DNA from 2 places in the Mesorhizobium sp. B2-2-3 genome. Region 1 is predicted to be linked to the other one. Evidence: predicted binding sites of a transcription regulator. Region 1 holds the regulator's gene; the other holds the start of a gene.
What was found. The regulator LexA, encoded in region 1, represses DNA repair genes until DNA is damaged. The targets are predictions, from matches to a motif close to TGTTCNNNNTGTGTTCNG.

Region 2: FJ951_RS08220 (DNA recombination protein RmuC) is a predicted target of LexA. The motif match lies at 2,105-2,122, and genes of this name have one in related genera.

Annotation. Positions count from the first base shown of each region.
Region 1 is NZ_VFWC01000006.1:165,335-169,520, forward strand. Features, by position in the region: gene FJ951_RS13200 (ComEC/Rec2 family competence protein) at 1-1,893, shown strand, start outside; gene lexA (transcriptional repressor LexA) at 1,887-2,630, opposite strand; gene FJ951_RS13210 (TetR/AcrR family transcriptional regulator C-terminal domain-containing protein) at 3,097-3,774, shown strand; gene kynU (kynureninase) at 3,771-4,186, shown strand, end outside.
Region 2 is NZ_VFWC01000003.1:457,964-462,149, forward strand. Features, by position in the region: gene truA (tRNA pseudouridine(38-40) synthase TruA) at 1-52, opposite strand, end outside; gene FJ951_RS08205 (N-acetyltransferase) at 76-582, opposite strand; gene fmt (methionyl-tRNA formyltransferase) at 579-1,514, opposite strand; gene def (peptide deformylase) at 1,521-2,051, opposite strand; gene FJ951_RS08220 (DNA recombination protein RmuC) at 2,155-3,441, shown strand; gene FJ951_RS08225 (GFA family protein) at 3,461-3,865, opposite strand; gene FJ951_RS08230 (cation diffusion facilitator family transporter) at 3,991-4,186, opposite strand, start outside.

The DNA.
Region 1 (4,186 bases):
CAGATGGAGACCGGGCGCATCCGGCTGACCATCGATGTGACATCGACCGCGCGGCCGAAACTACGCTACGCGCCCGAGCGCGTTCGCCTTTCGGCGCGCAAGGTGCCGGCTGAAGTGACGGCCGGCTCCCTCGTGACCGGCTATGCCAGGCTGTTGCCGCCGACCGGGCCGGTGCGGCCGGACAGCTACGACTTTTCCTTCGACAGCTACTTCGCCGGCATAGGCGCCAGCGGCTTCTTTCTCGGCAACCCCAAAATCGTCTCAGCCGATGACAGGCCGTTGTGGGCCGCCCTCTCAGCCGCCATCGAGAGTGCTCGCGAAAGCATTGCCGACCATATCAGGGGCAGCATCGGCGGCGCCGAGGGCGAGATCGCCGCGGCGCTGATCGTGGGTGTTCGCGCCGGGATTCCCGACGAGATCAATGAAGCGATGCGACGCACCGGCATCTACCACATCATCTCAATTTCCGGGCTGCACATGGCGCTGGTCGCCGGCACCGTCATGGGTCTGCTGCGTGGCGGCTTCGCGCTGTTTCCGAACTTTTCCTCCCGTCGGCCGGTCAAGAAATACGCGGCCGCGGCGGCACTTTTCTCGATCGCCGCCTACCTCGTCATTTCGGGCGTCGTTGTCGCCGCCGAACGCAGCTTCATCATGCTGGCGGTGATGCTGATCGCCGTTCTGTTCGATCGGGCGGCACTCACCATGCGCAATCTGGCTATTTCGGCGATCGCCGTCATCGTGGTGTCGCCGCACGAGGTGGTAGGGCCGAGCTTCCAGATGTCGTTCGCCGCCACCGCGGCCCTGGTCGGCGCCTATGCCGGCTGGTCGGATCGCAAAGCCGACAAAGCGCGGACCCCGCCGCCGCAACGGACCTTGCCTGGCCTGCTGACGCGAAAATTGCTGCTGGCGACAGGTGGGCTGGCGATGACCTCGATTATCGCGGGAAGCGCCACGGCGCTTTTCGCCATCTGGCATTTCCAGCGCGTGTCGCCGCTCAGCCTGTTCGCCAATCTTGCCGTCATGCCGATCGTTTCTGTCGTGATGTTCCTTGCGGTTGCCAGCGCGCTGCTGATGCCGTTCGGGTTCGATGGACCATCCCTTTATCTGATGGGCAAGGGACTGGCCGCGATGATCGCCATATCAGGATGGATCTCGCAACGCTCGCCGGTCGACGCGGTCGGGTTGATTTCGCAGCAATCCGTCCTTCTGGTGGCGATCGCCCTGGTCATCGCGACGATGGCCACGACATGGCTGCGGCTGGCGGCACTTCCCTTCGCGCTCGCCGGCCTGTTGACCGTCTCGGACACGCGCACGCCGGACGTGCTGATTTCGGAGGATGCCCGCCTGGTGGCGTTGCCGATCGGCGGCGGCGAGCTCGCGATCAACCGGGCGCGCCCGAACGAATTCACCGTCGATAATTGGAAACGCGCGCTGAAGTCCGAAACCATCGTTGCGCCGGAACTGTTCGACAGCGGAGACCGACAGTTCGACATCTTCGATCCCGCGCAACTTCCGGCGGGAGCGCCTTTCTATTGCTTCACGGGCCTGTGCATGGCCCGGCATACCTCGGGGGCGATCATCGCGCAGGTGGAGGATCGCAAGGACGCCTGGAGGGCCTGCTCCTATGCGGATCTGATCGTCATCAACGACCCCGCGGGCTACGACCCCTGCCACAATCCGCTGGTTCTCGTCATCACCAAGCGGCAGCTCGCTCGTAAGGGAAGTGCCGCCGTCTTCTTCGACCGGCAATCGGCGACGGCACCGGCACGGGTCAGCTTTGCCGTCGACAGGCCATATCGGCCTTGGCACGAACAGCGAAAATTCTCACGCGAGGCAAGGGGACTGCCGCCTTACCGTAAACCCGAAAAGCCCACCGCCGACCCCGCTCAGTAGCGCCTGATCAGGCCGACCAGCTTGCCCTGCACCTTGACCCTGTCCGGTCCGAAAATACGTGTTTCATAGGCCGGATTGGCAGCCTCGAGCGCAATCGAAGCACCCTTTCGGCGGAAGCGCTTAAGCGTTGCTTCCTCCTCGTCCACCAGGGCCACGATGATCTCGCCGGGACTTGCGGTGTCGGCATTGCGGATGATGACCGTGTCGCCGTCGAAAATGCCGGCCTCGATCATCGAATCGCCCTTGACCTCCAGCGCATAGTGTTCGCCGCCCATGATCATGTCAGGCGGCACTGAAATGGAATGCGTCTGATGCTGGATGGCGTCGATCGGCACACCCGCTGCGATGCGACCCATGACCGGGATCGACACCGCTGAAACCGCATCGTCGTCATTGCCGACAGCGGGCAGACGCGAAGACGTCGCCGGCTTGATCTGCCGGCTAGGGCTGCTGCCCTGTCCGAGGCTGCCCTGGATGACGCTCGGGGAGAACTTCTTTGCCGCGTTAAGACCCGGCGCGATCGAGTCCGGCAGGCGCAGCACCTCCAGCGCGCGCGCCCGGTTGGGCAGGCGGCGAATGAAGCCGCGCTCCTCCAACGCCGTGATCAGCCGATGAATTCCCGACTTGGAGGCGAGGTCCAGCGCTTCCTTCATCTCGTCGAAGGACGGCGGAATGCCGCTTTCCTTCAGCCGTTCATGGATGAACATCAAGAGTTCATGTTGCTTGCGCGTGAGCATGGCGGCCCCCAAAGGCATTGCACGAAGGGTCTGGAACCAGAATCAGAAAACAAACCCAGAACAAACACTATCTGTTCCAGTTGTGTTCCGCAACCATTTAAAGTTTAATGAATTTCTTAAGGCGACGGAAACGAAATGCCCTCCCGCAGCCAGCATCCTGCCAGCGCGGTCCGTCGTCAATGCGCTCCCGGGCCCTTTGAAACTATTTTGGTTAATGGCCTGTGGCCCGACCGGTCTCCACTCTTGGCACAAGCCTGCAAGCTGGGTGACCGGCAGGTGCGGGGTGCGTTTGGGCGGATTAGAAACCCCTGCGGCTCGTGAACGAAACGAAACCAAAATGCCAACTTCCGCCGGAAAACGGCCAGACACCACCACTGGTCGCGATGGGCTGCGTTCGCTCGCTCCTTGCTTCCCGTTCGCTTGACGAAACCGTATAATAATGTACGGTTTTCGAAGAGGAACACCAATGATCACGCCGAAGCAGGCCGCGCGACGCGAACGGATAGAGGAGGCCGCCTATGCGGTGCTCCGGGAAACCGGCTACAAGAGCGCCTCCCTGCTTGCTATCGCCAAGCGGGCATCGGCCTCGAACGAAACCCTCTACAACTGGTACGGCAACAAGCAGACCCTGTTTCGATCCTTGATCGAAGCCAATGCGGGAGAGGCAAGGAAGCTGCTGGAGGACGCCCTTCACCAGGCGCGCGATCCGCTCGAAACCCTGAACTTGCTCGGGCCAGTCCTGCTGACCCTCGTGACGGGCGACAAGGCGGTGGCGCTCAATCGCGCCGCGGCCGGCGACGTCAACGATACAGGCACGCTTGGCCAATCGATCGCGCAATTCGGCCGCAATACCATAATGCCGCTTGTTGGCGACCTGCTTCGAACCGCAAGTCGGGCCGGCCTGATCGCCTGTGACGATCCTGCCGAAGCCGCCGACATCTACATCAGTCTTTTGATCGGCGATCTCCAGGTTCGCCGGATCGTTGGGGTGCTCGAGGAACTGCCTCGGGCGGAAATCGAGCAAAGATCGCACCGGGCGTTCACCCTGTTCTTGCGCCTCTATGCGGCCAGCCCTTGCCCGGGCGGCAAAACAGCCGGCCCGTTTCCAGGGCGCTCTTCTCACCGAGGAACATCGCGACCATGAGCAAAATTCCCGATCTCGCAGCGATCAAGGCAATGGACACCGCGGATCCGCTGCGTGCCATGCGTGACCGCTTCACCTTGCCCCAGGGGGTGATCTATCTCGACGGCAATTCGCTGGGCGCCGCTTCGCCCGCCGTGTTCGGCGAGCTGCAGAAGGCCGCCACGCAGGAGTGGGCGCAGGATCTCATCCGCGCCTGGAACACCGCCGGCTGGTTCGACATGCCGGTCGAACTCGGCGACCAACTCGGGCGCCTGATCGGGGCCGCCGCCGGCCAGACGGTGGTCTGCGATACCACCTCGATCAACATCTACAAGGTGCTGCATGCGGCACTCGGGATGCGGCCGGACAGGTCAGTCATCGTCGCCGAGGGGGACAGCTTTCCGACCGATCTCTATATGGCCGAAGGCGTTGC
Region 2 (4,186 bases), on a different contig from region 1:
AGCCGGCAAACAGGCTGCCGTCATATTCGATGTCGAGGCGAAAACGCGGCATGTCGGGCGGCTATACGCACTCGCCTAGGCGGCGAGTGCGGTGAAGGCCGAGGCGTAGACCAGCCGGCCGGTTTCGGGAGCGTCGCCCCAGGCCAGCGCCTGCAGCGCCTCGCCCTGGTACTCGCTCTCGAATCCTTCGGCGCGCGCGTGGCTGTAGCCGAAACGGCCGTAGTAGGTGGGGTCGCCCAGCACCACGGCCAGCATCTCGCCGGCGTCGCGCAGGCGGATGTGAGCCTCGCGGATCAGCGCGCCGCCAATGCCGGTGCCGTGAAAGGAGGGCTCCACCGCCAGCGGCGCCAGTGCCACCGCCGGGAAATCCTTGCCGCCGGTGCGGGCGAAAAGCCGCGAAAACAGGATGTGGCCAACCACTTGCCCGTCTTCTTCCGCCACCAGTTCGACAACGGCGTCGCCGCCGGAAACCAGCGCGTCAACCAGCCCGGCCTCCGCCTGCTGGCCGAAAGCGTGTTCCTCGACGAGGCGGATGGCCTCGCGATCCCGCGGCGTCGCCGCGCGTATCGACATCATGCTCATGACAATTTCATTCCTTTTTCGATCTTGGTCCCGCGCAGGAATTCTTGCGCGGCGGCGGGCCTTCCGCCCGCCCGTTGAACTTCGACCAGCCGGATCGCGCCCGCTCCGCAGGCGACCGTCAGGCGGTCGTCGAGAATTCCTCCCGGTTCGCCCATGCCTTGCGCAAGCGTCGAGCGAAGCAGTTTCAGCCGTTCCACCCGGCCACCAATTTCAACCTCGCACCAGGCGCCGGGGAAGGGCGACAGGCCGCGAATGTTATTGTGGACTTCGGCCGCGGGTCGCGTCCAATCCACGTGCGTATCGGATTTATCGATCTTTTTGGCGTAGGTCACCCCCTCAACCGCTTGGGCGGTGAACGCCAGGCTATTCCTTTCCAGCCGCGCCAGCGCTTCCACGATCAGTGCGGCGCTGACGCTCATCAATCGATCATGCAGATCGCCGGCGGTCATATCGGGTTCGATGACGCATTTTTCAACCAGCCCCACCGGGCCGGTGTCGAGGCCTTCTTCCATGCGCATGACCATCATGCCGGTTTCGCTGTCGCCCGCCATAATCGCCCGTTGGATGGGCGCCGCACCGCGCCACCGCGGCAACAGCGAGGCATGGCCGTTGATGCAGCCCAGTCGCGGCGCCTCAAGCACCGCCCTGGGCAGCAGCAGGCCGTAAGCCACGACCACGCCGATATCGGCTTGCAGCGCGCGAAAAGCTGCCTGTTCGGCCTCGCCCTTGAGCGACGTCGGCGTGCGCGTCTCGATGCCCAGCCGTTCCGCCTCGCGCTGTACCGGCGACGGCGTCAGCTCAAGGCCGCGCCGGCCGGCGGCTCGCGGCGGCTGCGTGTAGACGGCCGCGACCTCATGTCCGGCATCGGCAATTGCGCGCAATGTCGGCACCGAAAACTCCGGCGTCCCCATGAAAATGACGCGAAGGGGCATTGTCCCCTATCCCACCAGCTTGCCCGGAGCCTTGTCCTTGGCCAGCTTCTTGAACTTCTTCACCACCATGTCGCGCTTCAGCTTCGAAATGTGGTCGATGAACAGCACGCCGTTGAGATGGTCGATCTCATGCTGCAGGCAGGTTGCCATCAGCCCCTCGGCCTCCATTTCCTGCAGCTTGCCATCGCGGTCGAGATACTTGACCCGCACGGAAGCCGGGCGTTCGACCTCGGCATAATAGTCGGGAATCGACAGGCAACCTTCCTCGTAGACGGAGCGCTGGTCGGCGCTTTCCAGGATTTCGGGATTGATGAAGACATGCGGCGCCGGCGTCTCGTCCTCCTTGGCGAGGTCGATCACCAGCATGCGCAGCGGCTCGCCGATCTGGATCGCGGCCAGCCCGATGCCGGGCGCGTCATACATGGTCGCCAGCATGTCGTCGGCCAGTTTGCGCAAGGGCGCGTCGACGCGCTCCACCGGCTTGGAAACCTGGCGCAGGATGGGGTCGGGAAGGATGATGAGCGGCTTGATCGGCATGGCGTCTCACCTAAGACCTTGAATAAAGGGCGTCAACCGGTACGCCGGGGGATCGTTCACGTTTTGATCTGTGCTGGCCGGCCGAATCGTCTATGCTGTGTGCATGAACGACCTGACATCCATCCTTTCGGAACCTGTCGCCCGGCTTGGCGCGACCACGATCACGCTCGGCCATGCGCTGGCGTTCGGGGCCTTTGTGTTTCTTGGCCTGTTCGTGGCGCTTGTCGTCGCGCTGTGGCGCTCGGCCAAGGCGCGCGCCGTGGCCGCTGCCGAAGCCGCCGACCATGCCCGCGACGCCGAGGCGCGGATGGCCGGCATATTGCAAAGCCAAGCCGAGATGCAGGGCCGCATGGGCGCCATCGCGGAAGTCTTCGGCGCGCGGCAGGCGGAACTGACGCAATCGATCGGCCAGCGCCTCGATGCCATGACCGGCCGCCTCGGCCAGACCATGACCGAGCAAACCAAATCCACTCATGAGAGCCTGGCCAAATTGCAGGAGCGGCTGGCCGTCATCGACACCGCGCAAGGCAACATCCAGTCGCTCGCCGGCCAGGTCGTGCAATTGCAGGCGATCCTCTCCAACAAGCAGACGCGCGGCGCCTTCGGCCAGTCGCGCATGGAAGCGATCGTCGCCGACGGTCTGCCGCACGGCGCCTACGAGTTCCAGGCGACCTTGTCCAACGGCAGCCGTCCCGATTGCCTGGTGAAGATGCCCAACGGCGCGCCGGCGCTTGCCGTCGACGCCAAGTTTCCGCTGGAAGCCTGGAACGCCATCCGCGCCGCCGAAGGCGCCGAACAGCAGAAGGTCGCGTCGCAGGCCTTCCGCCGCGACATCGAGGTGCATGTCCGCGATATCGCGGATAAATATCTGATCCAGGGCGAGACGCAGGATACCGCCTTCATGTTCGTGCCGTCGGAATCGGTGTTTGCCGAGATCCACGAAAATTTCGAGGCGGTGGTGCAGAAGGCGCACCGCGCCCGCGTCGTCATCGTCTCGCCGTCGCTCCTGATGCTGTCGATCCAGGTCATCCAGGCGATCCTGAAGGATGCCCGTATGCGCGAGCAGGCACACCTGATCCAGGGCGAGGTGATCCGGCTGATGGAGGATGTTTCGCGCGTCGACGAGCGGGTGCGCAAATTGCAGGGCCATTTTGCCCAGTCGGCCAAGGATATAGACGACATCCTCGTCTCGACGTCGAAGGTGACCAAACGCGGCCAGAAGATCGAAGCTCTGGAGTTTGGGGCGCAGCCCGGAGGCGATGCCGACCCTGACATGGCGTCACCAGCCCCTGCGAAGCCGGAACCCGGCCCGCGCGTTGTCGATTCCCCACGCGTTGCCGATTCAAAGACCGGCCAGCTCAGGCTGAGGGTCGTCGAAGGCGACGAATGAGGCGCCGCACCGGACGGCGCTACTGCTCCTCCACTGTGGTCATGCCGTGAAATTCAGGTAGCCAGTGAAGCGCCGAGCGGTGCCATTTTTGCAGTGTCGGAATCAAATCCTGGCGTTGCCGCGCGGTTCCCACTCGAATGCCGTAGACCTTTGGGCCATCTCCGACCGACGTGGCGTAAAGGTGCGAACCGCAGTCGGCGCAAAAGGCCTGGACGCGCTTGGCGCCGCTTGCCACGGTCTTGATGTAGACCTTCGGTGTACCCTTTGTGATCCGGTAGTGATCTTCAGGCGCCGGAACGGTGACGCGAAAGGCCGTACCGGTCAACTGTTGGCAATCGGTACAATGGCAGATCGAGGTCTTTTCCGGTTCGACCTCCGCCTCATAGGTGATGGCACCACAATGACAGCCGCCGTCGATCTTCATAATCAGTCCTCCAAAACTCGATCGGCTGATTTTAGCGGCGCAGCGTCGCAAGGCAACGACGCGACGCTGATCCAGAGGCATGATCCCGAGGAATGGAACGCGGGTTTCGAGGCTATGCTCAAAGTCTACTCGGATGCTGATTCGATCAGCTTGCGTCGCTGTTCCCAGGTGCCTGACGTCTGCGGCTTGACGAACAGCCGGGTGATCTCGGGCATTTCCTTCCTTAGCTGCGCTTCGAGGCGCTCGACGCAGGCTTCGATTTCCGGCGCGGACAGATGGTCCTCGAATTCGATGCTCAGGCCGGCAACGATTTCTTCCGGC